DNA from 2 places in the Candidatus Pelagibacter sp. HIMB1746 genome. Region 2 is predicted to be linked to the other one. Evidence: riboswitches for the same ligand, from Rfam matches in the RefSeq annotation. Region 2 holds a riboswitch; the other holds the start of a gene.

Region 1 (16,401 bases), on a different contig from region 2:
GATGAGTAAATTTAACTATTTTAAGTATTTTACTCTCATCAATTTCAAAATAAGGATTAAGAGTTAAAAAAATATCCTGATCGCATTTAAGGTTTTGTAAAAGGTTTAACCAATAAGTAATAGAATTTTTTTCTAAATCTTTGTCATTGATTGATGAATTCCATGAGGACCATGCCTTTTTATTTTTTGGCATCACTCTTTTGTCTGTATGAATATATGCAATATTTTCCTTGTAACTAAAATTAGATAAAATTTTTGTCTCTTCATTACTAGGATTATCAATCAACTTTAAAGCTTCATCAGCGTGAGCTGCTATTACTACTTTATCGTAATCAAAAAATTCACTTTCACCGCCATAATATAAATCTAACCCTTTTGATTTTCTTATAATTTTTTTAATTTTATAATTTTTATAGTATTCACCACTTATCTTTGAAATTATTTTATTCACATAAGTTCTACTTCTATTAGTTACGGTATACCACTGAGGTCTATTTTTTAATTTAAAGAGCCCATGATTTTGAAAAAATTTTAAAAAGAATGTTATTGGCATCTTGCTAGCTTCATAAGGTGGCATAGACCAGATTGCAGATACCATTGGTATGATATGGTAATCAATAAACATTTTTGATAGTTTGTTATTTTCTAAATATTCACCTAAAGTTAGTTTTTGATCTCTAACATTTATTTTATCACTATTTTTATAAAATTTAATGATATCAAAAAACATTTTTAAAAAATTAGGTTTAAACAAATTAGATCTATTGGAAAAAATTCCATTTAAACCTTTTCCACAATATTCAAAGTTTGTATTTTCTACTGATACAGAAAATGACATGTCACTTTTTTCAATCTGAACATCATTTTCTTTAAAGAAATTAATTAAATTTGGATAGGTTTGAAAATTAAATACAATAAAACCAATATCTACAGATACTTTCTTTTCATCAAAAATTAAATCTATTGTATGAGAATGACCACCAAAATGATCTTCTTTCTCAAAAAGATCTACATGATGTTTTTTTGATAAATAATATGCAGCACTTAAGCCTGATATACCAGAACCAACTACGGCAATTTTCATTAATGATTATGCCGCGTCTTCTTTAAACTCATCCATACTTGGACAAGTACAAAAGATATTCTTATCTCCATAAACATTGTCCACTCTTGCAACTGGTGGCCAAAATTTATTTGTTTTCAAGAACTTAGCAGGATAAGCAGCTTGCTCTCTTGTGTATTTATGATCCCATTCGTCTGATGCAAGTTCTATATCTGTATGAGGAGCGTTCTTAATAGGATTGTCTACTTTATCAAACTCACCAGCATTGATCTTATCTATTTCAGATTTGATGTTAATTAATGTATCACAAAATCTATCAAGCTCAGATAAGCTCTCGCTCTCTGTTGGCTCTATCATCATAGTTCCTGCAACTGGCCAAGACATTGTAGGTGCATGGAAACCATAATCGATCAATCTTTTAGCAATATCTTCCTCAGTAATACCTGTCTCACTCTTAATTGATCTAATATCAATAATACATTCATGAGCAACATTTCCATTTGAGCCTTTGTACAAAATTGGAAAATGATCTTTAAGTCTATGGGCTATATAATTTGCGTTTAATATCGCAACTTGAGTAGCTAGTTTTAAACCTTCAGAACCCATCATTTTAATATACATCCAAGAAATTGATAAAATACTTGAGCTTCCCCAAGGTGCAGCTGAAACTGCTCCTATTCCTGTAGCGGGTCCACAATCTTTAACAACTGGATGATTAGGTAAATAAACTTGCAAATGTCTTTTACATGCAATTGGTCCCATTCCTGGTCCTCCACCACCATGTGGAATACAGAATGTTTTGTGTAAGTTTATATGACAAACATCTGGACCAAAATTTCCAGGTCTTGCTATTCCAACAAGTGCATTTAAATTTGCACCATCCATATAAACTTGACCACCATGTTTATGTATCAGTTCGCAAATGTCTGTAATTTTTTCTTCAAATACACCGTGGGTAGACGGATATGTAACCATTAATGCTCCAAGATTTTCAGAATGTGCTTCTGCTTTTTTCTTCAAATCTTCAAAATCAACATTTCCTTCTTTGTCACAATCAACAACTACAACTTTCATTCCAACCATTTGTGCACTAGCAGGATTTGTTCCATGTGCTGAGCTTGGAATTAAACATATATTTCTATTTTCTTCGCCTCTATCTAAATGATATTTTCTAATTACCATTAAGCCTGCATATTCTCCTTGAGCACCTGCATTTGGTTGAAGTGAAACTCCAGAAAAACCAGTAATTGATCTTAACCAATTTTTAAGATCAGTGAATAATGCTCTATAACCTTCCATCTGCTCTACTGGTACAAACGGATGAGGCTCAGCTAACTCTCTCCATGAAATAGGAATCATTTCTGCAGTAGCATTTAATTTCATAGTACATGAACCAAGTGCAATCATAGTTCTGTTAAGAGCTATATCTTTATCTTCTAATTTTTTTAAATATCTAAGCATCTCTGTTTCTGAATGATATGAATTAAAAACAGGATGTTCTAAATATTTTGAAGTTCTTAATAAATTTTTTGGTAAATTAGGTAAACTTACTGTTGGATCTTCTTTTTTAATAGACTCGGCTGCATTAAAAATTTTCAACAATTGATTTACTCTATAAACATTTTTCTTTTCATCAAAAGAAACAGCCAACATTTCAGAATTTACTCTTCTAATGTTTACTTTTTGATCTAAAGCATTTTTATAGATTTGATCAGTTTTATCTTTTGTTACAATTGTAACTGTATCAAAGAAATGATCTGAATAAATTTCATATCCAGATTGTTTTAATTTATCTGCAAAATTTTTAGCTAATTGAGAAACTCTTTCTGCAATAGTTTTTATTCCATCTGGACCGTGGTAAATAGCATAGGCAGCAGAAACAATTGCTAACAATGCTTGAGCAGTACAAATGTTACTTGTAGCTTTGTCTCTTCTAATATGCTGTTCTCTTGTTTGAAGTGATAATCTGTAAGCTTTATTTCCATGTCTATCTACTGAGACACCAATAATTCTTCCTGGCATAGATCTTTTAAATTCATCTTTAGTTGCAAAGAAAGCTGCATGAGGTCCGCCATAACCCATTGGTATTCCAAACCTTTGTGAGCTCCCAACTGCAATATCAGCACCTAATTCTCTTGGTGTTTTTAGTAGTGCTAAAGCCAATAAATCAGAAACTAATACTGCTTTTCCATTTTTTTTATGGATTTTACTAATAGCTTCACTTGGATCTTTGATGTCTCCTAAAGTTCCAGGATATTGAAGAATTCCACAAACTAAATCCTCTTTAAGTTGATCTAATACTTTATCTTCGTTACCAACAAGTACTTTTAATCCCATTGGTTCTGCTCTTGTTTGAATTACATCAATTGTTTGTGGATGACAATTTTCTGAAACAAAAACTAAATTACTATCCTTTTTATTTAACCTATGACTTAATCCCATAGCTTCTGCAGCTGCTGTTCCTTCATCAAGCAAAGATGCGTTTGCAATATCCATGCCAGTGAAATCAACAATCATTTGTTGAAAGTTTAGAAGCATTTCTAATCTTCCTTGTGCTACTTCAGGCTGATAAGGAGTATAAGAAGTGTACCAACCTGGATTTTCTAGAATATTTCTTAAAATTACATATGGAGTGTAAGTTCCATAGTAACCCATACCAATAAAATTTGAATAAATTTGATTTTTTTTTGAAATCGCCTTCAGTTTTCTTAATGCTTCATACTCGGAATTAGACTCTCCTATATTTAATCCATCTTTCAATTGTATCTTTTCTGGAACTGTACTTTTTATTAAATCGTCTAATGAATTATAATTTAGCTCCTTCAGCATTTTATTTTGATCTTCTTCTGAAGGCCCAATGTGTCTTTTTAAAAAGTCTTTTTGTGAGTTATGTAACATTAGCTAGCACTCTCCTTTGCAAATTTATCATATTCTTCTTTGTTCATTAAGCTGTCCATTTCTGAACTATCTTTTAATTTAAGTTTAAAAAACCAAGCTGATCCCTCAGGGTCTTCGTTAATCTTAGCAGGATCATCTACTATGGCTTGGTTGGTATCTACTACTTCACCACTTACTGGAGTATAAACATCACTTGCAGCTTTAGTTGACTCAACCACTCCTGCTGTACCATCTTTTTCAACACTTGAACCTTTTTCAGGTAACTCAGCAAAAACAATATCTCCTAACATTTCTGTTGCATGTTTTGTAATTCCAATGGTGGCAACATCACCCTCTACTGTAATCCACTCGTGTTCTTTTGAAAATTTAACTTCACTCATTAGTTTACTCCTTTCACGTAACTTTTTTTATAAAATGGTAACCCACAAACACTTGCAGGATGTTTTTTTCCTCTTACTTCTAGTAAAATTTTTGTATCAACTTTAGAAAACTCTTTATCAATGTAGCCCATTGCTATTGGACCATTTACACTTGGGCCAAAAGTTCCGCTTGTAACCTCACCAATAAGTTTTTCTGACTCATCAAATATTTTAGTTTTTTCTCTTGCAATCAATCTTCCTTCTGGCTTAATCCCAATTCTAATTTTAGAGGTACCCTCTTGTATTTCTTTCATAATTTTATCAGAACCAATAAATCCACCATTTGAAATTCTTTCTTTAGAAATTGCCCACTTTAAGTTTGCTTCAATTGGTGTTTTTTCTGTATCAAGTTCATGTCCATATAAGCACAATCCAGCCTCTAATCTCAAGGTATCTCTTGCCCCAAGTCCTATAAGTTGTGCTCCTTTTTCCATCAAATTCTGAGTAAATCCTTCAGCTAAATCGTTATTAATAGACACTTCAAAACCATCCTCTCCAGTATAACCAGACCTTGTAACAAAAGCTTTTTGATTTTTATAATCAAACCAGTTCCCTGTCATAAAATTAAGTTTTTCAACACCTTCTATTATGTCATTTAAAATCTCAACTGACTTTGGACCTTGAATTGCAATTAATGATCGTTGATCATCAAGAACCATTTCATATTTGTTTTTCAGTAAATTTGACAAAATTTTAAAATCATTATCTTTGCATGCTGCGTTTAAAATAATTAAATATCCTTTTTCAATTTTAGTGATTATCAAATCATCATGAATTCCAGCACTATCGTTCATTAAAAAACTATATTTAGAACAGTTTTGTTTCAAATTTTTTAAATCAAGTGGAAAAATTTTTTCAAGATCAGCAGTTAAGTCCTCTCCACCATTAATAAATAATTGACCCATATGAGACACATCAAAAATACCTGCATTTGATCTTGTAAATTTGTGTTCTTCAACAATCCCTTTGCTGTATTGTATGGGCATTTCATATCCTGCAAATTCTACAAATTTAGCATGATTATTTTTATGAAGTTTATTTAATGATGTTTTTTTTCCCATACTAACTCTGTCGTACCCATCTGTATTTTTGCCTGAGAGTTTTGCTCCTTCGGCGAGAACTCAATCTCTTTCCAGAGTTAATAACATACGGTCCTTTTACCTGAGAGTTTCCTGGGCGGTTGCTCCTTCGGTGTCACAAAGTTTGTGATCTCTCCCGTTAACAAATATTCTAATAAATACGGTTTAATGTCAAATGTTATTAGATCGCTTTTTTTTCTGAGGTATATAAATTGTAAAATTGAAGTAAAACTGCAAAAATAACTATTGATCCTCCAATTATAACAATGAAAGGTGGTTGTTCATTTATAAATAACCACGCCCATAAAGGACCTAGTACAGCTTCTGTTAACATTATGATTCCAACCATTGCTGATGGTGTTCGTTGAGCTCCGATAGTAATAAAGATAAAACCTAATCCTAATTGTAAAAACCCAGCTAAAAATCCTAAAAAAATATCATTAGGAGATATCATTATTTTTTCTGACATTAGGAAACCTATTAACAACGCAAAAACACCTGCAACAAATTGAGCAGGAACCATATCAACAGTTGGATATTTTCTTACAACTAAAATTAAAGTAGCAAATGATATTGGCATTATGAAAGCTGCAATATTTCCAGACATTTGACCTGGAGATAAAGAACTTCCAACCATTAAAAGTATTCCTGAGATTGCAAGAATTATTGAAGTAAGAGTGATTGCTGAAATTTTTTCTTTTAAAAAAAAATAACCAAATATTGCTAGGAAGATTGTTTGTGTTTGAATAATAAAATTAGCATTAGCAACTGTTGTATTATACATCGCAAATACATAACCACTAAAACCAAGTGATAAAATAAATCCACCAAAGAAGCCAGGAAATCCTAAATTATAAAAGGATCTAAATACTTGTTTTTTATAAGTTAAAGCTAAGTACAAGCTAATAACAATTAAGAAAAATACTGTTCTCCAAAATAATATTTGCCAAAGAGTTGCTCCTTCAAATGACTTAACGATCAAACCTCCAAAACTGAGACTGCACGCACCTAAGAAAATTAAAAAAGGCCCTGGAAGTTTTCTAATAATATTCATTATATTTGATTGAGTAAGTTCTGAGTATCCATCTCATACAATTTAAATAAAGTTTCAGCATCAGATAAATTTATCTCTTTAAATTTAATCTTTGAGCCAGGTGATATTTGTACTAATCGATCATAATCAACGCTGGCTACCACACCAATTTTTGGATATCCTCCAATAGTACCATGGTCTGAAAGCATAATAATTGGGTTTCCATCTGCTGGTACTTGGATGACTCCTTTTAACAAACCTTCTGATTTAATATTGGTATTTACAATATTTTCAATTTTTGGACCTTCTAATCTCATTCCCATTCTATCTGAAAGTTTTGATACAGAAAATTCTTTTTCAAAAAATATCTTTTTTCCTTCATCAGAAAAATAATCAAAGTTTGGTCCTTTTATTACTCTAATATTTTCAACTTTAGAGTTTATATAATTAGTTTTTTTTTTACTTTGGTCTGAATTAATATTTAGGATATTTATTTTTTGACCGTTCTCTAATTTTTTTCCATTATTTGATCCAATATTTGCCTTGGTATTTATCGAACAACTATTCCATTGAAATTTTAAATCTAATTCTCCACCAACTGCTAAATAGCCATAAACTGATTTATTTGTAGAGATAAGATTGATTTCATCTCCACTTTCGATTTGATAACTCTCATAACAATTACCATCAATTTCTGTGCCATTTTTAATAATTTTAAAAACAATATCACCAGTGACTACTATATTAATTTTATCTCCAGAATATTTTAAATGTGGTCCTTGGTATGCAAATTCTATCACTGGTGAATTTAATTTATTACCTACCAGCTTGTTAGCTAAACTATAATTTCTATTATCCATTGCTCCACTAAATGGAATTCCTATATGATATAAATTATTTCTTCCTTGGTCTTGAAAGGTTGTGTTTACTCCAGCTCTTATAATTTCGAAATTATTTATCATTATAGCTATTATATTTTTCAAGACTTATTTGTTTAAAAACTACAATATCGCCAGGATTTATTAAATTTGGTTCTAATTCTTTTGAATTATCAAAAACATCTACAGGTGTATTACCAAGTATGTTCCATCCACCAGGGCTTTCAAATGTATAAATATTTGCAAATTGTTCAGTTAAAGCAACTGATCCTTTGGGGACTTTTACTCTTGGTGTTTCTAATCTTGGTACTCTCATATTTTCATCCAAATCACCTAAAAAAGGCATACCGGCAATAAATCCAGTCATATAACAAAAATATTCCTTACTAAAAAAATTTTCTAAAATTTTATCTCGATTAATATTTAATTTTTCTTCTAATCTTTTTATATCAAGAGAAAATTGATCATCACAACAAACTGGAATTTCTATTTTAGTGCTATTGTTGTCTTGAGTTTCATTAACATTTAAATTTTCAATCAATTTTTTAACTTCTTTAAAGTTTGTTTTTCTAAGGTCGTAAGAAACTATTAATTTATTATAAGAAGGAGTAAGATTATTTATACTTTGAACATTCTCTTTTTTTAAAGCTTTAAAATATTTTATTACTTCAGAGTTAACTGATTTATTTACCTCTACACCAAAATCGCAATAAACAGCTGCGTCACCAAGATTTGATATATTTTTTATCATGGCATGTTATACTTCAACAATTAGAACTATGGAAATTAATATAAATTGTGATTTAGGTGAAAAATCAAAACACCATTCAAATAAATATGATCCAGATTTACTCGATATAGTAAATTCTGCTAATGTTGCATGTGGATTTCATGCTGGTGATGAAGAATCTATGAACCAAGTGGTTCAAATATCAAAAAAAAACGGTGTTAGCATTGGTGCTCATCCATCATTCAATGACCCAGAAAATTTTGGAAGACAAAGAATGAACCTTGCACCTGAAGAAGTTAGAAAATTAATTATCGACCAATATGAAATTTTACAAAAGATTGCTCAAGATCATGGAGAAAATGTTACTCATATTAAACCACATGGAGCATTAAATAATATGGCGTGTGAGGATATTGAGCTGGCAACAACTTTAGCGAAAGCGATCAATGAAATAAGTAAGGATTTAATCTATTTAGTTCCTACTGGCTCTAAAATGGAGCAAGCAGCTAAAAAATTAGATATGAAAATTGCCTGTGAAATTTTTGCAGATAGAACCTATGAAGATGATGGAAATTTAGTTTCAAGAAAAAAACCACACGCATTAATTACTGATCCTGAAGAAGCTAAAAAACATGTATTGAGCATGGTAAAAAATCAGGCACTGAATTGTCACAGTGGAAAGCAAATACCTTGTGAAATCGACTCTGTGTGCATACATGGTGATAATGAAAGTTCACTTGCTACTGCAAGATCAATTAGAGAAAATTTAATTGAAAATGGACTACATTTAAAACCTTTAAGCCAAATGGAGAAATTTTTATAATGATTAATAAAATATTTATTACTTTGATATTTGTTTTGTTTGCTTCCAATGCAATTTCAGCAGGTTCAGACTCAACACCAAAAAAGGTAAAGTCAGATTACGACAAAGCAGTACAATCAATCAAATTTGCAAAAAAATACGAAAAAAAAGGTAAATTAGAAAAAGCTAAAAAAAGATATTCAAAAGCACAGAAGCTTCTTCTTAAATCAAATAAAGAAAAACCTCTTCAAGCAGATACTTTAAACTATCTTGGTTTTACAACTAGAAAGCTTGGTGATTATGAAAATGGAGAAAAATATTATCTTTTAGGTCTAGAAATTGATCCAAATCACAAAGGTATCAATGAATATCTAGGAGAACTTTATGTTGCTACAAATAGAATGGATTTAGCTAAAGAAAGACTTAAAGTATTAGAAACTTGTAACTGTGAAGAATATAACGAGTTAAAAGAAATAATTGAAGGAACTAAGAAATCTAAATACTAATTTAATGCTAGATATTCAAGATCCATTAGAAGCAAGAAAAGTTATCAGAAAAAATAATTATAAAGAACAAACTGCAGGCGCTGCTAACAAGTATGTTCAAGGAAATCTTTGTATCTTACCAAGTAAATATGCAATGGACTTTGCTTCTTTCTGTCAAAAAAATCCAAAACCTTGTCCATTAATTGGATTTGGTACTAAAGGAGATCCTTCATTAAAAGATCTTGGTGATATTGATATTAGAACTGATGTTCCTCAATATAGAGTATGGGAAAAAGGCAAATTAGTTGACGAGCCATATGATATTAAAAAATATTGGAATGAAGATTTAACAACTTTTGTTCTAGGATGTTCAATGTCTTTTGAGCTGCCTTTAATTGAGGCTGGTATTCCAATTCAACATATAGAAAACAATACTATTGTTCCGATGTATAAAACTTCAATAGATTGTGAACCTGCAGGACAGTTTTCAGGAAAACTAGTTGTGTCTATGAGACCATTAAGTTCAAAAGATACGATTAGATCAATTCAAATTAGTTCAAGATTTCCTGCCGTACATGGTGCACCTGTGCATGTTGGTAATCCTGATGAAATTGGAATTAAAGATATAATGAAACCTGAATATGGTGATCCACCTAGAACAATAAAGAACAATGAAATTCCTGTATTTTGGGCATGTGGTGTTACTCCTCAATCTGTTTTAGAAAATTCAAAACCTGATTTTTGCATCACTCACAGTCCGGGTAAAATGCTTATTACTGATAAACTAAATAACGATCTTGCTGCTTTTTAATTAATTTCCTAAAAAAACTTTAGTTACTTTCTCATTATCAATTAAATCTTCTGATTTACCATCGATAACTAATCTTCCACTTTCTAAAACATAGCCTCTGTCCGCCATACTCAGAGCTAATCTTACATTTTGCTCTACAAACAAAATTGAAATACCTTCTGCAACAATATTTTTAAATATCTTAATTAAGTCTTTCATAACCATTGGTGATAGACCTAAAAAAGGTTCATCTACCATCAAAAGTTTAGGTAAACCCATCATGCCTCTAGCTATAGCTAACATTTGTTGCTCACCACCAGACATTGTTTTTGCTAACTGATCTGATCTGGTTTCTAACTTTGGAAATATCTTATAAACCTTATTTAATGAATTTGTTAACTCTTCTTTTGCTTTTGGATGCCAAGCACCCAATAAAAGATTTTGTTTAACTGTAAGATGAGGAAAAACTCTTCTTCTTTCAAGTACATGTGAAATTCCTAACTCGGTTCTCTTATAAGTTGGAATATTTGAAATTAAAGTATTATCAAAAGTAATAGAACCTTTTTTATGTTCAACAAGATTACTTATAGTATTTAAAACAGTACTTTTACCAGACCCATTTGGTCCTAAAAGTGCAACCATTTCAGCTTTATTTACATTAATAGAAACATCCCAGATAACTTGGAAATCATCATATAAAACATCAATATTTTTTACATCAAGCAGCATCAAATGTTCCTAAGTAAGCATCAATTACTTGTTTATTAATTTGAATTTCTTTTGGTTCACCAAATGCAATTCGTTTTCCTTGATCTAATGCAAGAACATTGTCAGAAATTTCCATAATTATATTTATATTATGTTCGATTGTAATAATTGTTACACCAGTCTTTTTTAATTTTTTAACAAGTTCAACAAGTCCAGGAATAGTTTTTTGGTCCACACCTCCTGTTACTTCATCCATCAAAAGTAATTTAGGATCAATAGCCATAGCTCTAGCCATTTCTAATCTTTTTCTTTGTCCGGTTGATAACTCTTTTGCAAAATGATGTCTTTTCTCAATCAAATCTACAAAGTCAATAATCTCTAAGGCTCTATCTCTTGCTTTTTTAATATCTTTTTCTTTTACAAATGCTCCTATCATTACATTCTCAAGTAATGTTTGATCTGCAAATGGTTTTAATTTTTGGAAGGTTCTACCTACGCCAAGGTTACTAATTTTATCAGGACTAATTCCAAAAATATTTTTATCAAAAAATTTTACTTTTCCAGTATCTGGTTTTGTAAAACCAGTAATCAAATCAAATAATGTAGATTTACCAGCACCATTAGGTCCTATAACTCCTAAAATAGATCCTTCTTCGACATCAAAAGAAATATCTCTATTTGCATGGATTCCACCAAAAGATTTACTTAGATTTTCAACTGTTAATATTTTCATCTTTGTTTTTTTCTTTCTAAAATATCTTTAGGAATAAATGAGATCAGACCATTTGGTCTAAAAATGCAAATAATCATTAAAATCAAACCATAAAAAATTAAGTCAACAGCGCCACCTGTGCCTCCTAAATAAATTCTTGAATATTCTGAAATTGGTACAAGTATTGCAGCTCCTATAATTGGGCCCCAAACATTTCCAATTCCACCTAGGACTGTGATTAATAAAACTATAATTGATATTTCAATATTGAAAACTCTATCTGGATCAATAATCAAAATATATTGAGCAAACAAACTACCCATTGGAGCCATGATCATTGCTGAAATCACATAAGCTATAATTTTATAGTTTGAAACATTTATACATAAACTTAATGCTGCTTGTGGATCATCTCTAACTGCTCTTAATCTGTAACCTAGTTTTGATCTACTTAGTAACCAAACTAAAAAGAATGTGATTAAAAAGAATATTAAAAAAACATAATAATATGGAGCTTTACTGCTATGAAACTGCAATGCAGACCATGAGTCTTCTGGTGTCATTGTCACCCACAATCCTGATGCAGCCCCTACTAAATCCCATCTTTGAAAAACTACTTGGAAACTTATCCCAATTAATAAAGTGGCAATTGCAAAATAGTGACCACTTAATCTTAGCATTGGTATACCAATTAAGACAGCAAAAATTCCTGAAACAAACATACCAAAAAATATACTGATCCATGGTGTTATTCCGTACTCCATATAAAAAAATGAAGTTGCATAAGCTCCTATTCCAAAAAATGCTCCATGACCCAAACTAATTTGACCAGAAAAACCTGCAATTACATTCCAAGACTGAGCCATAACTGCATGCATAAAAATCATAATAAATAAATGCAGATAAAATGAATTCATTCCAAAAAGCGGCAGTGCAAACAAAAGTATAACTAAGCCAGCAATAATTGATATTACTCTATTATTCGTATTCCAAATCGGTTCTGATTTTGCAATTTCTAACTTACTATCCATTAATATCTACCAAAGAGACCTTGAGGTTTATAAATCACAACTAAAAGATAAATTGCAAATACATATAAAAGTTTAAATGATGGGTCGATCAATAATCCGCCAAGAGATTCTACCAATCCTATGATTATACCAGCATACAAACATCCAATGATGCTTCCAAAACCTCCTAATGCTACTGCAACGAAAGCAAATAATGCAAAATTGATACCAACGTCAGTAAAAATAAAAAAATAGTTTGCCATCATTCCACCTGCTACTCCTACACAACCAAGTCCAATTGCCCAACCAATTGCAAACATTTTATTTGATGGAATTCCTAAAATTTCTGCAGCGTGTCTATCTTGTGCTGTTGCTTGAAGAGCTAATCCAGTTTCTGTTTTTGTTACAAACCAATACAATCCAAAAAATGCAACTAGACAAACAAGACTTGCATATAATTGGGGCTGACCAATAAACACAGATCCAATTTCAATACGTCCTTCTAGTAAAGGTTTATCAACATTTCTAAAGTCTGGTGTCCATAATAGTTGAGCGATCGATCTAATAAAAATAGATAATCCAAATGTTGCACAAATTTGGATAAGCATTTTTGCTTTTAAGATATAGCGAATTAAAAAATAATGAGTAACAATTCCACAAAATGCCAATAAAAGTATAGTAATTGGAATTGAAAACAGTGGATCTAAACCAAATAAAGACCAAAGCCAAAATGATGAAAACATAGACAACATCAAATGCTCTCCATGAGCAAAATTTACAATTTCCATTAATCCAAAAATTAAACTTAAGCCTGCTGCAATTAATGCATAGATTAATCCCATCATTAATCCTGTGACTATAGCTTGAATTATAATTTCAGAGGTCATTTGGTTTATTATTAAAGTATATATAAAGAATGTATATATTAAACAAATACTTCTTAAGCATTAGTAAAATAAAAAAACTAAATCATTGAATTGATGAATTGAATAGTATTAAGTTAGACATTTAAAAATTAAACAAGAGGGAAAAAAATGAGAAAATTAATTCTTACAATATTTACTTTTTTTTCATTAGTATCTGCGCCAGTAATTAGTTACGCAGAAGATGTTAAAATTGGAGTACTTTATCCACTTACAGGACCTGTTGCTCAGGTTGGTAAAGACGCTGTTGCAGCAGTTAAGACAGCTTTAGATATCATCAATAACAGTCACAACATTCCAGGTATGCCACTTGCAAAAGATGCCGGATTAAAAGGATTAGGCGGCGGTAAAATATCTATCGTTGTTGGAGACCATGGTGGAAAACCAGATATCGGTGTTGGTGAGACTGAGAAAATGTTAAATTCTGATAAAGTTCATGCAATGTTTGGAGCTTACTACTCATCAGTAACTGGTGCTGCTAGTCAAGTATCTGAGAGAGCAGGAATACCTTGGGTAAACGGCGAGTCTACTTCTCCAAAATTAACAACAAGAGGATTTAAATACTTCTTCAGAGTTACTCCACACGATGGTGAGTTTACTCAGCTTATGTTTGAATTCATGAACGACTTTAATAAAAAAAATAGCAACAAATTAAAGACACTAGGTATTATTCATGAAGATACATTGTGGGGTGCTGACAGTGGTGGAACTCAAGACAAAATGGCTAAAGAACAAGGTTATGATGTTGTAGAGAAAATTAGCTACAAAGCTAAAACAACAACTTTAAGTTCTGAAGTACAAAGATTGAAAGCAAAAAACCCAGATGTTTTATTGCCTTCATCTTATACAGCTGATGCATATTTGTTTTTAAATACTGCAAAAGAACTTGATTATAATCCTAAACTTTTAGTTGCTCAAAACGCTGGTTATACAGATCCTAAATTCATAGACACAATGGGAAGCAAAGCAGAAGGTGTAATTACAAGATCACCTTTTAACACTGACTTAGCAAAAACTATTCCTATGATTGGAACTGTAAACGACTTGTTTAAAACACACTCTGGTGGAAGAGATTTATCAGATGTACCTGCAAGAGCATTTACAGGTTTTATGGCTTTAGCTAATGCAATTAATAATGCTGGATCAACAGATCCTGAGAAAATCAGACAAGCTCTAGTAAATCTAGATATGTCATCTGAGTCTTTAATTGTTCCTTACAGAGGAATTAAGTTTGGAGCAGATGGTCAAAACGAAAAAACTAGAGGTATTTTAATGCAAGTTCAAAATGGAAAATACTGTACAGTATATCCATTTGAATTAGCAGCTTGTGAGTTAAAATATCCTATGCCTACTTGGTCTGAAAGATAATTTAATAAAAATACAATTATTAAGGCGGTCAAATTTTTTGACCGCCTTTTTTTTATTCTTTTGATTGCAATCTTGTTAAATTGAAATAATAATTAAACATCTTGATCGAAGAGCTTATAATTCTAACCCAAATTATTTTTATTACTATTATCTTAACTGCAGATAATGCAGTGATCGTTGGTTCTATTGCATCAAATTTTGTACCCAAAAATAGAAAACAAATTATTTTATGGGGTGTAATTGGAGCGTTTGTTTTTAAAATCTTTTTTGCAATCTTTGCTACTTTTTTATTTGAATTTTATTTTATAAAAATTTTAGGTGGATTATTGCTGGTATGGATAGTTAATGACTTAAGAAAAGATCTTGTTGATATAAAAAATATAAAACCTTCAGTTAAAAAAACAAAACAACCATCATACATAAATAGTATAGGTAAAGTGTTATTTGCTGATCTGATGATTAGTTTTGACAATGTTATAGGTATTGTTGCTGCAGCTCAAGGATATTTTGGCTATATGATTTTTGGTCTTGTCCTATCGGTCGTTCTTACTGGTGCATTAGCTACTTATATGGCTAATTATATTCAAAAACATATTTGGATAGCTTACATTGGTTTAATATTTATTTTAGTTGTTGGTCTACAATTAATTATAGGTGGTTTGGTAGATCTCGAGATACTCAATATTAACGAAGAATTTAAAAAATATTTTTAGTTAAAAGAGTATTTTTTTGAGGGAAATTTTCTTTTTTTAACCTCAGTTGCATACTTAGAGACTGCTTTTGATATTTCTGTTTTTATATTTGTATATTTCTTAACAAATCTAAATTTGATTGGATTTAAACCTATTAAATCATCGAATACCAAAATCTGTCCATCACAATTATTAGATGCTCCTATCCCAATTGTTGGAATACTAATACTTTTAGTTACTTGTTTTGCTAATGATGTTTGAACACACTCTAAAACCATACAAAATGAACCAGCTTCTTCAAGTAACTTTGCGTCTCTAATAATGTTTTCTTTTTCGCTTTGTTTCTTACCTTTAAATTTAAATGTTTTATCTGACTGAGGTAAAACTCCTATATGACCCATTACAGGTATATTATTTTTAACTAAAATTTTAACTGTATTTATAATTTTCTTTCCTCCCTCTAATTTGACCCCGTCACATTTGGTTTTTTTCATAATTAATTTTGCATTTTTCAATGCCTCTTTAGGATTACGATAAGTATTGTGGGGCATATCAACAATCATTAAACTTTTTTTAATGCCCATACGAACACTCTTAGAGTGTTCAATCATAGTATTTAAAGTTACTTCTCTAGTAGACTTATAATTATATAAAACTGACCCAAGGGAATCCCCTACTAAAATTAGATCACAATAATTATCTAAAACTGAAGCAATATTTTTTGAATAAGCAGTTAGACTAACTATTTTTGATTTATTTTTTTTTCTTACAAAATTTTTAATTTTATTCATTTCTTAATTCTTGATTTATA
Region 2 (16,401 bases):
ATTCAGTAGATGATAATTTTACAACAAATTTTATGACACTTTTAAATAGATTACCAATATTTCCACTTTACTATGAAGGTAAAACCAAGTTTGCACCAATTCATTGCTCTGATTTAACAGATGTTATTTTTAATGTAATTTCCAATAATGTTAATTCCAAAATAATTGAATGCGTCGGTCCAGAAACAATTTCATTTAAAGAAATATTAGAAAAATTATTAAATTTAATGGGAAAGAAAAGATTATTGATACCAATGCCTTTACCATTAGCACAAATGTCAGCGAGATTTTTCGAAATAATGCCAAAACCACTTTTGACCAGAGATCAATTGAAACTTCTAAAATATGATAATGTTCTATCTGGAAAATATAAATCAAATTCAGAAATTGGTGTGCCAAGTTTGAGATACTTTGATAAAGAAGTTAAAAAATATTGTTATATGTGGAGAGAAGGTGGACAATTTTCCACAGAAAAATACAATTCAGATAATATAGATATTAAAACTACTTAAAATTTTAAGCGGATTGAATTTTTTTTTCAATAAATTCTGGAACTTCCTCTTTTTCTGTAACTTCTTCCTTTTTACCTTTTGGTTGATAAGCATAAAGTAAATGAAGTTTACAATAAGAGAAATCTTTTAAAGAGGATCTGCCACAAAAATAAAATTCTTTTTCATCTGGATGACCTATTGGCCACTTGCATAAATTCTCATCCAGTTCTTCTAATTGTTTAGGATTTTCTGGTTCAAAATCTTTTTCAATAATTAATGATTTAAATTTACTTTTACGGCCTCTTTTTGATTGAACGTTATTTTGCTCAATTGAATTTTCAAAATTTTTATTAGAAGTAGCAGTTCTAGTTTTGATTTTTGCTGAAAGATTTAATCTATGAGCTTTACCAATTACAGCGTTACGACTTATGCCGCCTATAATTTCAGCTATTTGGCTAGCTGTATTACCTTTGCCCCACAATTCCTTTAATTTTGAAACTTTTTCTTCAGTCCAGCTCATATCTATATGTTGTGCTACTTATTTATAAAACGACAATATACTGTTATTGATTTAATTTAAACAATCAAAAAATTAGAGTTATCAACAATAAAAGCCTAGCTCAAATAAAATTAGTTTTTCAATCATAACTTGTATCTATGAAATAAAATTTATAAAACAAATTTAATTTATGAGCAATTTAGCAAAAAATTATAATAGAAAAAAAATTTCATTTAAGTATGGAAAGGGAAGCTATCTTTACTCTACTGATGGAAAAAAATATCTTGATTTTGTGATGGGTATTGCAGTTAATTCTTTAGGTCATGCTCATCCAAGTTTAATCAAAACTATAAACAACCAATCAAAAAAGCTTTGGCATGTATCAAATGCTTTTCAAATTCCTGAAGGAGAAAATCTAGCAAAAAAACTATGTAAAAAAACATTCGCTGATTATGTGATGTTTCAAAATAGTGGCGCAGAAGCTACTGAAGCAGCTATTAAAGTTGCTAGAAGATATTTTTTTTCAATAGGTAAACCAAATAAAAATAGAATTCTTTGCATTAAAAATTCATTTCATGGAAGAACATTAGCTGCAATTTATGCGAGCGGATCCAAGAAAATGACAGAAGGATTTGGTCCTAAAGTAAAAGGATTTGATCACTTTACTTTTGGAGACCATAAATCATTAGAAAAAAAAATTACAAAAGATACTGCAGGTATAATGGTTGAAACAATAATGGGGGAGGGAGGGATAAAAGTTATTCCAGACTTCTGTTTAAGAGAGCTCAGAAAATTATGTGATAAGAAAAAAATTCTTTTAATTCTAGATGAAGTTCAATGTGGAATAGGCAGATCAGGAGATTTTTTTGCATTTGAAAAATCTAAAGTGAAACCAGACATAGTCCCAATAGCCAAAGGAATCGGAGGTGGATTTCCAATAGGAGCTGTTCTTATGAATAAAAAAGTTTCTGTCGGAATGGTTCCAGGAACCCATGGCTCAACATTTGGTGGAAATCCGCTCGCCATGTCAGTTGGAAATAAAGTAATGGATATAGTTTCAAATAAAAAGTTTTTAAATAATGTAAAAAAATTGTCTAAATATTTCATAACAAACTTAAATAAAATTAAGGAAAAATATCCTAGTATTATTAAACAAATAAGAGGAAGAGGTTTTTTAATTGGAATACAGCTGCATCAAGATCAGACAAATTTTATTAAAAAATTAATGGAAAATAAATTATTAACTATTCGTGCTGCAGAAAATGTAGTCAGAGTTTTACCACCTCTTAATGTCAAAAAAAGTGAGCTTGATGAAGCTTTAAAAATTATAAATAAAGTTTGTAGTGAATTTAAATAGTTATGAAACATTTTGTAAATTTGAAAGATATTCCTAGTAAAGATTTAAGAAAAATAATTACTGATGCAAAAAAAAGAAAAAGTTCTAGAAAAAAACTCAATACTCTAGAGATAGATAGAGGAGCTCCATTAAAAGGTAAAATTTTGATCCAAATGTTTGAAAAACCAAGCCTGAGAACAAGAATGAGCTTTTATTTAGCAATAAAACAGCTTGGAGGAGGCACTGTAACACTTAGATCCAATGAACTTCATTTAGGGCAAGGTGGCGAAAGTATATCAGATACAGCGAAGGTTCTATCAACTTATGGTGATGGATTTATGTTGAGAACAGATAGTGATAAAAAAATTGAGGATTTTAAAAAATATTTATCTATTCCGGTCATTAATGGTTTGAGCCCGTCCTCTCATCCAACTCAAGTTCTTTCAGATGTTTTTACAGTTGAAGAGATTACAAAAAAACCTATTTCTAAATTAAATATTTGCTGGATTGGAGACTCAAATAACGTTTTGGATAGTTTAATAGCTGCTTCAGTTAAATTTTCTTTCAAATTAAGCATTGGTTGTCCTAAAAATTTTGAACCAGGAAAAGAAGTGAGAAATTGGGTTAAAAAAAATAAGAGAAAAATTTATATTTATAATGATCCAAAAAAAGCTGCCAGTGGAGCTGATGTAATTTTTTCTGATAAAGTTATTTCTTTAAATGATAAAGTTAATAAGAAGAAAAAAATTCAAGCATTTAAAAAATTTAAAATTGATAAAAAATTAATGAGTTTTGCAAATAAGAAATGTATTTTTTTACATTGTCTGCCTAGAGGGAATGAAGTTTCTGAGGATATTTTCTTAGGAAATAAATCTCATGTATGGGTACAAGCTCTTAATAGAGTTCACGTTCAAAAAAGTATATTGTTGTATTGTTTTGGAAAATTAAGGTAGTGGAACTGGGCTATCTGAATTTTCATTTAGATACTTAATTACAGACGCTCTATCTGCTTCTTTTCTTAAACCTGCATAAGCCATTTTTGTACCTTTAATATATTTAGCAGGTTTTTTTAGAAATCCATTTAGCTCTTCAAATGTCCATTCTTTTTCATATGCAGCTAATGCTTTTGAATATTTATAATCTTCAACTGCTCCAACTTTTCTTCCAACGACATTATATAAAGCTGGACCTATAGCATTTTTTCCACCTTTAATTATTGAGTGACAGGCTGCACACTTTTTGAATATTTTTTCTCCACTTGCTATATCTCCCATAGCCATTAATGCAGCAATGTCGACTTTTTCTTCTGCAGTAGTTGTTGTAGAAGATGATGCAGTAGACACTTGTTCAACTTCCACCGTGTAACCTGGAGTTTCTGGTTTTTCTACATGAAAAATTACATCAGATAATTTTCCTATACCAATAACAAGAAGTGCTACCATTAGAACTGCAGCTACAATTTTGTTAATTTCAAAAGAATCCATTTTTATAAATTTAATTTTGAACGTATAACATGATAAATTAAAATTTGACTAAAATTTAATGTACAAATTTGCCTCTATTTTAATTAGTGACTGATGAAAACTCTTATAATTATACCCTCTAGATTATCCGCAACTAGGCTTCCAGGAAAACCATTATTAAAAATCAATGATATTTCAATTATTTCACATGTATTTAATAAGGCAAAAGAAGCAAATATTGGGGAGGTAATTGTTGCAGCAGAGGATCAAGAGATTGTCAATGATGTTAAAAATAATGGAGGAAATGCTATTTTAACAAGCAATAAACATAAAACTGGTACAGACCGAATATATGAAGCTTATGAAAAACTCAACTTAGATAATATTGATTTTATAATGAACCTACAGGGTGACGAGCCAGCAATAAATATTCAGGATATTGTAAATTTGAACCAGATGATGATAGCTCACAAAGCAAAAATAGGAACCCTTGCTGCTAAAATTGAGAATAAATCAGATTTAGCAAATGAGAATATAGTTAAAGTTATTACTGAAAATAATTTAGAAGATGACCCATTTTCTAAAGCAAAAACATTCTTAAGGAAATCTCAAGATGCTTTAAATATTTATCACCATATTGGGATATACTGTTATTCATCACAAATTCTTAAAAACTTTGTTGAATTAGAACAATCTAAAAATGAAATTGAAAATAAATTAGAACAACTTCGAGCTCTAGACAATAATATCAAAATAAATGTTGCTCTAGCAAGCAAAGCCCCTATAGGAGTTGATACACAGGAAGATTATCTGGCCTTAAAAAAAATAATGGAATATAAGTCCTGATGGGTAAAATATATTTTCAAGGAACATTTGGAGCTTATTCTCATTTAGCAGCATTATCAATCGACCCTGATGCTGAAATTTTACCTTGTAAAACTTTTGATGACTGTTTTAATAAAGCTTCAGAAGAACCTGATTGCAGAATAATAATTCCAGAGTCTAATAGAATTACAGGAAATATAGGAATTGAATATTTAATATTTAAGCATAGGTTGAATATTTACAGAGAGCACTTTCAAAAAATCGAACATAATTTATTAGGTCAACAGGGAGCTAAACTGTCTGATATAAAAGAAGTTTATTCTCATGCACAGGGTTTGTCGCAATGTTCAAATTTCATAAAAGAAAATAATATTGCTGAACATATAAGAGCAGATACAGCTGGATCAGCCGAAATGATTTCTAAAACAAAAGACAAAAAACAGGCAGCAATAGCATCATCTCTAAGTGCTGAAATTTATAATCTTGATGTCATTAAAAAAAATATAGAAAACGAGAGTGGAAATTTAACACGATTTCTTGTTATGGGAAAAAATATATCTCAACCTGAGTTTGGAAATAAAAAATATATAACTTCATTTTTATTTAAACTTAAAAGTAAACCTGCAGCTCTTTATCAATCGCTTGGAGGATTTGCTATCAATGGAGTAAATCTTACTAAGCTTCAAAGTTACCCTGAAAAAAATTCTTTCGACTCTTATTTTTTCTTATGTGATTTAGATGGACATATTGAAGATCCAAAAGTTCAAAAATCTCTTGAAGAGCTAGGTTTACATTGTGAGGATTTTCACGTCCTAGGTGTTTTTGAAGCCGATAGTTTGAGACAAAAAAAACAATAATCTTTTCTTGTAGAATAGAAATTTTAACTGCTATAATAGATTTGGAGGCTAGAGGTGGATGCTGCTTGAACCCGACCAGATCTTAACGGAAGCAGTCGTAGAGACAGTTATTCAGGTTCTAGTCTCCTTAAAAAATTATGAATAACAATTCTAAAGTTCTAGCTCTTAAATATAGACCTCAAATATTTGATGATCTTATTGGTCAAGAAGTTGTTGCTGAAACAATTATAAATTCAATAAAAGCTGACAAAGTACCTAATGCATATTTGTTTACTGGAATTAGAGGGATTGGAAAAACTACAACCGCAAGAATTGTAGCAAAAGCCTTGAATTGCTCAAATGGTATTGAAAAAATGTGCATTGATAATTTGTGTGAAAATTGTCAGTCGATTGCAAACTCAAGTCACATTGATGTACTTGAAATGGATGCGGCCAGCAAGACAGGAGTTGATGATGTTAGAGATCTAATTGAGTTTTCTAGATACGGACCTACTTCAGCAAAGTACAAAATTTTTATAATCGATGAAGTTCATATGTTAAGTAAACAAGCTTTTAATGCTTTACTAAAAACATTGGAAGAACCACCTTCATATTTAAAATTTATATTTGCCACAACAGAAATAAAAAAGATACCTATAACAGTCGTTTCAAGGTGTCAGCGTTTTGATCTTTCAAGGATTAAATCTTCTGAACTGTTAGATTTTATAAAAAAAATTAAAGATAAAGAAAACGGAAAAGTTACGGATGACGCTCTAAAATTAATTGTAAAGATATCTGAAGGCTCAGTAAGAGATGCACTTTCTCTATTAGATAGAGCGTTATTAAGTTTAGATAATGATAAAGAACTAGATTTAAATTCTGCTCAAAAAATTTTTGGTTATTTTGATAAATCACAATTAATTGATTTATTTGAATTGATATTAAGAGGAGAAGAAGAAAAGGTAATAAAAATTTATAGAAAAATATATGATCAAGGAGTTGAACCAAAAATATTTTTAAATGATTTTTTAGAGCTATTATATTACTTTAAAAATATTAATTCTCTTACTTTAGAAAGCACAAATTTTTCTCTTAATGATGAAGAATTTAACAAAATAAAAAATATTTCTAATCAGATTCAACCAGATGTATTAATTTTATTTTGGCAATTTTCTATCAAGTCATTAGAAGAATTAGACATTGTGTCAAATCAACATTTATCAATTGAGATGTTTTTAATTAGATTAATGCACTTAAGTTCTGTAAAACAAGTTAAACAAATAGATACAAAACCTAAAGAAGAAAATTCAACTATTAAAGTTGAAACAAAAACTGAGACTAAAATTATTGATCAAATAAAAAATATTTCTCAAGAAGAAAAAAAGAAACCTGAAATACAAACTGAAGTTAAAGCAGAAGTCCAAACTCAAATTAATTCTTTTGATGAATTAATTGCTATTTGCACAAGTAAAAGAGAATTAAAACTTAAATTTGAATTAGAGAAAAATGTCAATTTGGTTAAATTTGAAAAAAATAGAATTGAGATTTCATTTAATGACAGCCTTGATAAAGATTTTGTAAAAGATCTTTCCTTAAAGCTCTTTGAATGGACAAAAGAAAGATGGATTATCACACTTAGTAAGTCAAAAGGAGATCTCTCAATTAGAGAAAAGAAGCAAAATGAAAAAAAAATATTAATTGAAAAAGCTAAACAAACTGAACTTTATAAAAACTTTATGGAAAATTTTCCCGATGCCGAACTGGTAGATGTTAAATCGATAACTAATGAGGATAAAGATAATGACTGATTTTAATAAAATATTAGACAAAGCAAAAGAACTTGAAGCAAAAATGAAAGAGAGTCAGCAAAAAATTAAGGAAATTAGAGTAGAAGGTGTTTCTGGCTCAAATTCAGCAAAAATAGTCTTGGATGGAGAAGGTGAAATGCAATCAATTAAACTATCAGATGAAATAATGAAAGAAGACAAATCAATAATAGAAGATTTAATTGTAGCTGCGCATAATAACGCCAAATCACAATTAAAGTCGAAAACATCAGAAGAGATATCAAAAGCTACAGGCGGATTTGGAATACCTGGTTTTAAGTGGCCACTATAGTAGATGCAAAATATTAACGAGATTGAGGAATTAATAAAATTAATTTCAAAGCTTCCAGGTTTGGGGCCAAAATCTGCCAAAAGGATTGTTTTAAAACTTATTAATAACCGTGATGAATTAGTAAAACCAATGGCAAATACATTGGCTCAACTTTATAAAAATGTAACTAGATGTAATTCTTGTGGTTCACTTAAGTCAATTTCAACTGGATGTATAAATTGTGAAAATACAAAAAATAAATATTCAAAGATTTGTGTTGTAGAAGACATTGCTGATCAATGGTCGATTGAAAATTCAAATATCTATCAGGGATATTTTCATATTCTGGGAGGTACCATTTCATCAGTAGGTCAAAGAAAAGAAGATTTACTTGTAAATTCACTGGTTGAGAGAGTTAATCGAGATAAAATTGAAGAAGTAATATTAGCCACAAGTGCAACTGTGGAAGGTCAAACTACTGCTTACTACATTCAAGATAGCTTAAAAAATTCTAATGTAAAAATTACAAAACTTGCACAGGGGTTACCTGTGGGTGGTGAAATTGAAACTTTAGACGACGGGACTTTATTTTCTGCTTTTAAAAATCGGTCTAACTTAGTTTCTAATTCAGATTAGACTTTTTACTAAGTCTATTTAAATGCAGTAAAGGTTCAGTATAACCAGATGGTTGTTCTTTTCCTTTAAATACCAAATCACAAGCAGTTTGAAATGCTATTGAATTTTCAAAGTTATCACTCATTCTTACGTAATTAGAGTCGTTTTTATTTTGATCATCTACAATTTTAGCCATGTCTTTAAGAATTTCTACAACTTGAATTTTTGTTGTAATTCCATGATGTATCCAATTTGCAATATGTTGAGATGAAATTCTAAGTGTGGCTCTATCTTCCATCAAACCTACGTTATTTATATCCGGTACTTTGGAGCACCCAACTCCTTGATCGATCCATCTGACCACATAACCTAATAAAGTTTGAGCTGAGTTAGAAATTTCTTTATTAATTTCATCTACAGACCAATTTGGTCTATCAGCTGTAGGTATTGTTAAAAGATCATCAAGTTTTGCTTGTTCTCTATTTTTAATTTTTTGTTGTTCATCAAAAATATTTATTTCATGATAATGTAGCGAATGTAAAGCTGCAGCAGTTGGAGATGGAACCCATGCACAGTTTGCACCTGCTTTTAAATGTCCAGTTTTTTGCTCCATCATATCTTTCATTTTATCAGGCATTGCCCACATTCCTTTTCCAATTTGAGCTTTTCCAGAAAATCCACATTTTAAACCAATATCAACATTATTGTTTTCATATGCTGTAATCCATTTTGAAGTTTTCATGTCACCTTTTTTAATCATTGGACCAGCTTCCATAGAGGTGTGCATTTCATCACCAGTTCTGTCTAGAAATCCTGTATTTATAAAAAAAACTCTATTTTTTAACGATCTAATGCACTCTTTTAAATTAGCTGAGGTTCTTCTTTCTTCATCCATTATTCCAATCTTGCAGGTATATTTTGGCAAACCTAAAACTTCTTCAACTTTTGAGAAAAGCAAATCAGTAAATGCAGTTTCATCTGGTCCATGCATTTTTGGTTTCACGATATAAATAGAACCGGTTCTTGAATTGGTTTTTTTCTTAATATCATGAAGAGCTGCGGCTGTAGTAATGAACGCATCCATTATTCCTTCTGGGACTTCACTACCATCTTTTAAAATTATTGATGGATTAGTCATTAAGTGACCAACATTTCTAACTAGCAGCAAACTTCTTCCATGAAGCTTTAAACCTTTTCCATCTTTTGAAATATAGCTTCTGTTAGGGTTAAGTTTTCTTTCAAATAATTTTCCTTCTTTTTCAAATTTTGATTTTAGATCACCCTTCATCAGACCTAGCCAATTTCTATAACAAACAATTTTATCTTCTGCATCTACAGCGGCTACACTATCTTCGTTATCGCATATTGTTGATACCGCAGATTCTAAAATTATGTCACTAATTCCAGCATGATCTTGTTGAGCCGCAAAAGCTCTTGAGTCTTTTAAAATTTCTATATGTAAATTGTTATTTTTTAAAATTATAGCAGACGGGTTGTCGGCTTCACCCCTATGACCAATAAACTTATTCTCATCTACTAAATCATAAATATCAGCACCTTTTAAAGCTTTAAATTTTCCATACTTAACCGCAAAACTTGTAATTTTTTGCCAACTCAATCCTGCTAATGGAAAATATTTATCTAAAAAATCTCTTCCATATTTTATTACCATCTCACCTCTTAACGGATCGTATCTTTCAGATACGCTATCTTCTGATTGTTCAATTACATCTGTTCCATACAGACTATCGTATAAGCTCATCCATCTAGCATTAGCTGCATTTAATGCGTATCTCGCATTCATGACTGGTACAACAAGTTGAGGCCCAGCAATACTTGTTATTTCCTCATCAACATTTTGAGTTGATATTTCAAAATCATCACCTTCTTCTCTCAAATAACCAATTTCTGTTAAAAATTTTTTATATTCTGAAAAATTAAATTCATTTCCCTTATTTTTTATGTGCCAATTGTCTATCTGTTTCTGTAAGTCTTCCCTAACTTTAATTAATTCTTTATTTTTAGGTGCTAATTCATTGACTGTTTTCTCGAACCCTGACCAAAAATTATCAACAGATAGATCTGTTTCTTTTAATAGCTCGTCACTAATAAATTGAGAAAGTTTTTCAGATACTTTTAAAGTTTTAATATTTATATATTTTTCTTGCATATCACCTAAATTACCCCATCTGTATTTTTGCCTGAGAGTTTTGCTCCTTCGGCGGAATTAATTCTCTTTCCAGAGCGTTATGCAACTATCGGTCCTTTTTACCTGAGAGTTTCCGGGGTGGTTGCTCCTTCGGTGCTAAATTTAATAGTCTCTCCCGACAATAAAATATGTATCCTCTTCTAAAAAAGAGTCAATTAATAACAATTACACTTTAAATTAAATATCATTTTATTGCCTTTTTTATGAATTAACCATCCGCTATAACCTTATTATGAAAAATTATCTTAATTTTGAAACTGAGATTAAAGATTTAGAGACAGAATTGGAAAAATTAAAAGATCCCTACAATCAAGAGGGATTATCAGAAGTGGATACCCAAAAAATTTCAAAAACACAAGTTGAGTTAGATCAAAAATTAAATGATATATATTCAAACCTAGATCCATGGCAAACCACCATGGTTGCAAGACATGAAGACAGACCAAAGTCTAAATTTTTCATAGATAATTTATTCGAAGATTTTATTTCTCTATCTGGAGATCGTTATTATGGTGAAGATAAATCTGTACTTACTGGTTTTGCAAAATTTAATGGTCAGTCAGTTTTAGTTATCGGTCAAGAAAAGGGTGAAGATTTAGATAGCAGAATTCAAAGAAATTTTGGGATGATGCGACCTGAGGGTTATAGAAAAACTATTCGTTTAATGAATTTAGCAAATAAATTTAAAATTCCAATTATCTCTTTTATAGACACGCCAGGCGCTTATCCTGGTGTTGGTGCAGAGGAAAGAGGTCAAGCTGAGGCAATAGCAAAATCAATTGAATGCTGTATGGAACTTAAGGTTCCAACTATTGCAATAATTATAGGTGAAGGTGGATCAGGTGGTGCGATTGCATTAGCATCGTCTAACAAAGTTATTATGCTAGAAAATGCTATTTATTCAGTTATATCTCCTGAAGGCTGTGCAACTATATTATGGAGAGATCCAAAAAAAATGCTTGATGCGGCAAAAGCAATGAAGCTTTCCGCAAAAGATTTATTAAAATTAAAAGTTATTGATGAAATAATCCCAGAACCTTTAGGTGGTGCTCACAGGGATAGAGACCTGATGCTTGATAACGTTAGAAAATCTATTTCTACAAATTTAGATCAATACAACGAAATGACGTCAGAAGATATAATGAATGAAAGAAAAAATAAATTTTTAAAAATTGGAAGAAATGATGGTTTTATGAGCAATGTAGAAGATTTAAGTAATTTGACCATTAAGAAAAATAATTTTGATAACATTTTCAAATCAAAAAAATTATTATATGGTATTGGTGTAGGTTTATTATTTTTAGCTTCTTTATTTTTTCTTTTTTAAGAATTACAAAGCTCCATGGCAATGTTTAAACTTCTTGCCCGATCCACAGAAGCAAGGTTCATTTCTTCCCATTTTTTTGGCTTGTGGTTTTGGATTTACTCTTTCCTCATTGGAAGATCTTTCTTCTGTTATAACTTTTAAATTCATTAAAATTGTAACGTAGTCTAATTTTAGTTTTTCTAATAAATTTGAAAATAAATCAAAAGCTTCTTTTTTATATTCAACTAAAGGATCTCTTTGACCGTAAGATCTTAATCCAATCACTTGTCTAAGTTGTTCTAAATATTGTATATGTGATTTCCAATTCAAATCTATTGTTTGCAAAAATATTCTTTTTTCAATTTCTTTTGCATGCTGCTCGTTTAGAACTTTAATTCTTTCATTACGTGTCTCGTTAAATTTTGAGGATATTTGCTCTTTCAGTTCATTATCTTTTGCAGAAATCAAACTTTCAAGTTCGGCATCATTAAAACTTTTCCCAACAATTTGCCTAACTTTATTGTTAAATTCATTACTTTTTGGATTAGATAGGTTTTGAATTTTTAATTTTATCAAGTCTTCTGATATTTCTTTTAAAAATTCATCGGAATAATCAAAAATATTTTCACTATTCATTGCATTTTTTCTTTGAGAAAACACAACATGTCTTTGGTCATTTAAAACATTGTCAAATTTGATAAGTGTTTTTCTGATATCAAAATTTCTGGCTTCAACTTTCTGCTGAGCTCTTTCTAATGCTTTGTTGATCCAAGGGTGATCAATACTTTCGCCATCTTTTAAACCAAGTTTTTCAAGCATATTATTCATAGATTCTGAGCCAAAAATTCTCATCAAATCATCTTCTAAACTTACATAAAAGACAGAACTACCCTCATCTCCTTGTCGTCCAGCTCTTCCTCTTGCTTGATTGTCCACTCTTCTAGACTCCATTCTTTCTGTACCAATTACAAATAAACCACCTAGAGATTTAATTTTTTCTTTATCTATTTTTAACTGATCATCAGGAATTGATCCTTTTTTTCCACCAAGCTGGATGTCAACACCTCTACCAGAAATACTGGTTGTAATTATCAAAGATTTTTCTTTTCCTGCATTTGCAATAATTTCAGCTTCATTTTCATGGTTCTTTGCATTTAAAACTACGTGTTTAATATTTTTTTCATTTAATAATTTAGAATAAACTTCAGATTTGTTGATACTAGATGTGAAAACCAAAATTGGTTGACCAATTTCATGTTTTTCAATGATCTTATTAATTATTGCATCATTTTTTTCTTTTTCAGTTCTAAAGATCAAATCATTATAGTCCTTTCGGATCATTTCTTTATTTGTTGGGATTACAACCACTGAAAGATTATATATTTCAAAAAATTCTTCAGATTCTGTGACTGCAGTACCGGTACAACCTGATATTTTTTTATATAGTTTAAAATAATTTTGATAGGTAATTGATGCTAAAGTTTGATTTTCATTTTGTATCTGAATTTTTTCTTTAGCTTCAAGAGCCTGATGAAGTCCATCTCCAAATCTTCTTCCTTCTAGAATTCTACCAGTTAATTCATCTATAATTTTAAGAACTCCGTCTTTAACTATGTAATCCTTTCCTTTTTCAAATAAGTGATTTGCACGGAGTGCTTGATTTACATGGTGAACTAAATGAAGATTTTCTGGATCATAAAAATTATCATTTTTTAATATACCAGCATTAGAAAAAAGTTTTTCAACATTATTAATACCCTCGTTTGTTAAAAGTATACTTTTTTCTTTCTCATCTATTTCAAAATCTTTATTATTTAAAATTTTAACAAGTTTATCTATTGCTAAGTATTGAGCAGTTTTATCTTCTGCAGCTCCAGAAATTACAAGTGGAGTTCTTGCTTCATCAATTAAACATGAATCTATTTCATCTACAATTGAAAATACATGAGATCTTTGAACCATCTCTTTTTGAGAAAACTTCATGTTATCTCTTAGATAATCAAATCCTAATTCACTGTTAGTTGCATAAGTAATGTCACAATTGTAGTTTTTCTTTCTTTCTAGATCATCTTGGTCATTATTTATAAATCCAGAAGTAAGACCTAGAAAATTATATATGAGACCCATTTCCATTGAATCTCTTTTTGCTAAGTAATCATTCACTGTTACTATATGAACTCCATCTTCAGAAAGTGCATTTAAATATGCCGCTAAAGCAATAGTGAGTGTTTTTCCTTCACCTGTTCTCATTTCAGCAATTTTACCTTCGTGAAGAACTACTCCCCCAATAAGTTGAACATCAAAGTGTCTTTCTTTTCTTGTTCTTTTTGCAGCTTCCCTTACTAGTGCAAATGCTTCAGGTAGAATTTCGTCTAAATTTTTTCCATTTTTTAATTGATTTTTAAATTCAACTGTTTTTTTTGGAAAGTCTGTATCACTTAATTTTATGAATTGTTCCTCGTATGAATTTATTTTTTCTACAATTTTTCCAATTCTATCTAGTTCTTTTTGATTACTAGATTTGATAAATTTTGTAATTAGGTTAAGTGGGTTAAACATGACTATTTGATTTATTCTTTAAATATATTGTTTAATATATGTATTAAACAATTATTTTAAATATCATGGGTATTAATTTAACAAATTTTTTAACCTCAAAATCAAAAAATACCAGAATGATGGATTTCCAGGACCTTGATCATATAGATGGCTTATCTATTTCAGCTCTAAGTGCAGATTTATATAAAACTAAAAGAGATGATTTAGTAATGTTTTACTTTAGAGATGGTGCAAATCATGCTTCTGTCTATACACAATCAAAAATTATTTCAGAAAATATTAAATGGAATATAAATCAAAAATCAAAAAAAATTTATTCTCTTATTGTAAATACTAGAAATGCAAATGCTTTCACAGGTAAACAAGGTTACGAAAGTTTAGCAAAGATTGCTGATTTAACTTCTGAGCAATTATCAAAAAAACAAGTTGAAGATGAAGATTATCCAAAAAAAATTACTTCAAAAGAAATTATTTTTGGATGCACAGGTACAATAGGTGAAACCTTTCCATGTGAAAAGATTATAGATCAAATTCCAAACTTGATTAAAAAAATTAACTATACACAAAATAAATTTCTTTGGATGAAAGCAGCCTTAGGAATAATGACCACTGATACAAAACCAAAACTTGCGATGGAACAATGTAAAATTGGAGATAAAGAGGTAAAAATTTATGGTGTAGCCAAAGGTTCGGGTATGATATTTCCAAACATGGGAACCACCTTGGCATACATATTTACAGATGCCAACTTATCGAATGATATTTTAAGTAAGTTATTAAAAAAAAATATTACAAATACATTTAATGCTATCTCATGTGATGGGGACACTAGCACAAATGACATGGTTAGTATTTTTGCAACAAATAAAGCAAACAATTTAAATATTAAAAGTATTAATGATATAAAACTAAAAAAATTCGACAAAGCATTAAACAATGTTTTGTTAAATTTAGCTAAGAGAGTAGTTTCTGATGGAGAAGGAGCATCAAAATTTGTCACTATAAATATTAATAAAAGCAAAAGTGAACAAGATGCAAAAACAATTGCTTTCTCAATAGCAAATTCAGCTTTGGTAAAAACAGCTATTGCGGGAGAAGATCCAAACTGGGGACGAATAGTGATGGCAATAGGAAAAGCAGGACCAAAAATAAATTTAAATAAATTAGGTTTGAAGTTTGGAAATTACCAAATAATTCAGGATGGAAAATTATACAAGAACTACGATGAAAAATTAGTAGCGGAATATATGAAAGGTGAAAATATAGACATCAATGTAGATTTGTTTACTGGTCCTAAAAGCTTTACTGCTTTTACTATGGATTTTACAAAAAATTATATTGAGATTAATGCTGATTATAGAAGTTGAACATATTGAAATATAAATTTTGATAATTAATTCCATGATATGATAAAATACAAACTTTTGTGTAAAGACTGTGAATTAAAGTTTGATAGTTGGTTCTCTTCTTCATCAGAATATGAAAAATTAAAAAAGAAAAAACTTTTAATCTGTCATAACTGTAATTCTGAAAAAGTTGAAAAAACATTAATGGCTCCCCAGCTAATAAGTAGAAAAGCTAAAAATGAAGAAAAATTTGATACTCAGAAGTATAAAAAAATTAAAAAAACAATTAAAAATTATCAAAAGTTTATAAAAGATAATTTTAAGTATGTAGGAGATAATTTTGCATATGAAGCTAGATCTATTCATTACAATAGTAAAAAACCTACAAAAGGGATATATGGTAAAGCCTCTCAGAAAGACGTTAAAGAGCTCAAAGAAGAGGGCATAGATACACAATTAATTCCTTGGGTTGATGAAAAAGAAAATTAGTTTTTCTTAAATTCAGCAATATAATTTACTGATAAATCTTTTGAAACATTCCATTCATCCTTTAGAATGTTAAAATTCATTCCATCAATTTTTTTGAGATTTAGATTGTTCTTGATTAGAATATTTTTTAATTCCTCAGGCTTAACAAACTTTTCCCATTCATGGGTGCCAATAGGAAGCCATCTCAAAACATATTCTGCACCAACAATTGCAAATATATAAGATTTTAAGGTTTTATTTATAGTTGCAACAAACATTAATCCATTTTTTTTTAAAAGGTTAGCACATGATTTTAAAAAAAAATCAACATCCTCAACATGTTCAACAATC

Evidence for each region. Region 2 has a riboswitch for glycine ahead of ACTTBM_RS06530 (malate synthase G). Riboswitches for the same ligand answer to the same signal wherever they lie in the genome.
Region 1: linked by a shared signal. The riboswitch ahead of gcvT (glycine cleavage system aminomethyltransferase GcvT) and the one ahead of ACTTBM_RS06530 (malate synthase G) in region 2 are both predicted to bind glycine.

What each region holds. Positions count from the first base shown of each region.
Region 1 covers NZ_JBNAJZ010000005.1:49,209-65,609, forward strand. The annotation lists gene ACTTBM_RS06935 (NAD(P)/FAD-dependent oxidoreductase) at 1-1,084, opposite strand, end outside; gene gcvP (aminomethyl-transferring glycine dehydrogenase) at 1,091-3,961, opposite strand; gene gcvH (glycine cleavage system protein GcvH) at 3,961-4,341, opposite strand; gene gcvT (glycine cleavage system aminomethyltransferase GcvT) at 4,341-5,441, opposite strand; glycine riboswitch at 5,520-5,608, opposite strand; gene ACTTBM_RS06955 (DMT family transporter) at 5,641-6,513, opposite strand; gene ACTTBM_RS06960 (biotin-dependent carboxyltransferase family protein) at 6,513-7,454, opposite strand; gene ACTTBM_RS06965 (allophanate hydrolase subunit 1) at 7,444-8,121, opposite strand; gene ACTTBM_RS06970 (5-oxoprolinase subunit PxpA) at 8,150-8,923, shown strand; gene ACTTBM_RS06975 (tetratricopeptide repeat protein) at 8,923-9,408, shown strand; gene ACTTBM_RS06980 (putative hydro-lyase) at 9,413-10,198, shown strand; gene ACTTBM_RS06985 (ABC transporter ATP-binding protein) at 10,199-10,906, opposite strand; gene ACTTBM_RS06990 (ABC transporter ATP-binding protein) at 10,896-11,618, opposite strand; gene ACTTBM_RS06995 (branched-chain amino acid ABC transporter permease) at 11,615-12,628, opposite strand; gene ACTTBM_RS07000 (branched-chain amino acid ABC transporter permease) at 12,628-13,494, opposite strand; gene ACTTBM_RS07005 (ABC transporter substrate-binding protein) at 13,642-14,898, shown strand; gene ACTTBM_RS07010 (YjbE family putative metal transport protein) at 15,000-15,611, shown strand; gene panB (3-methyl-2-oxobutanoate hydroxymethyltransferase) at 15,608-16,381, opposite strand; gene ACTTBM_RS07020 (hypothetical protein) at 16,374-16,401, opposite strand, start outside.
Region 2 covers NZ_JBNAJZ010000004.1:175,348-191,748, forward strand. The annotation lists gene ACTTBM_RS06480 (complex I NDUFA9 subunit family protein) at 1-512, shown strand, start outside; gene ACTTBM_RS06485 (GcrA family cell cycle regulator) at 517-1,011, opposite strand; gene ACTTBM_RS06490 (aspartate aminotransferase family protein) at 1,181-2,347, shown strand; gene argF (ornithine carbamoyltransferase) at 2,350-3,279, shown strand; gene ACTTBM_RS06500 (c-type cytochrome) at 3,271-3,810, opposite strand; gene kdsB (3-deoxy-manno-octulosonate cytidylyltransferase) at 3,904-4,635, shown strand; gene ACTTBM_RS06510 (prephenate dehydratase domain-containing protein) at 4,635-5,471, shown strand; gene dnaX (DNA polymerase III subunit gamma/tau) at 5,609-7,258, shown strand; gene ACTTBM_RS06520 (YbaB/EbfC family nucleoid-associated protein) at 7,251-7,568, shown strand; gene recR (recombination mediator RecR) at 7,572-8,183, shown strand; gene ACTTBM_RS06530 (malate synthase G) at 8,170-10,332, opposite strand; glycine riboswitch at 10,412-10,499, opposite strand; gene ACTTBM_RS06535 (acetyl-CoA carboxylase carboxyltransferase subunit alpha) at 10,604-11,698, shown strand; gene secA (preprotein translocase subunit SecA) at 11,702-14,236, opposite strand; gene argJ (bifunctional glutamate N-acetyltransferase/amino-acid acetyltransferase ArgJ) at 14,302-15,603, shown strand; gene ACTTBM_RS06550 (DUF1178 family protein) at 15,643-16,071, shown strand; gene ubiG (bifunctional 2-polyprenyl-6-hydroxyphenol methylase/3-demethylubiquinol 3-O-methyltransferase UbiG) at 16,068-16,401, opposite strand, start outside.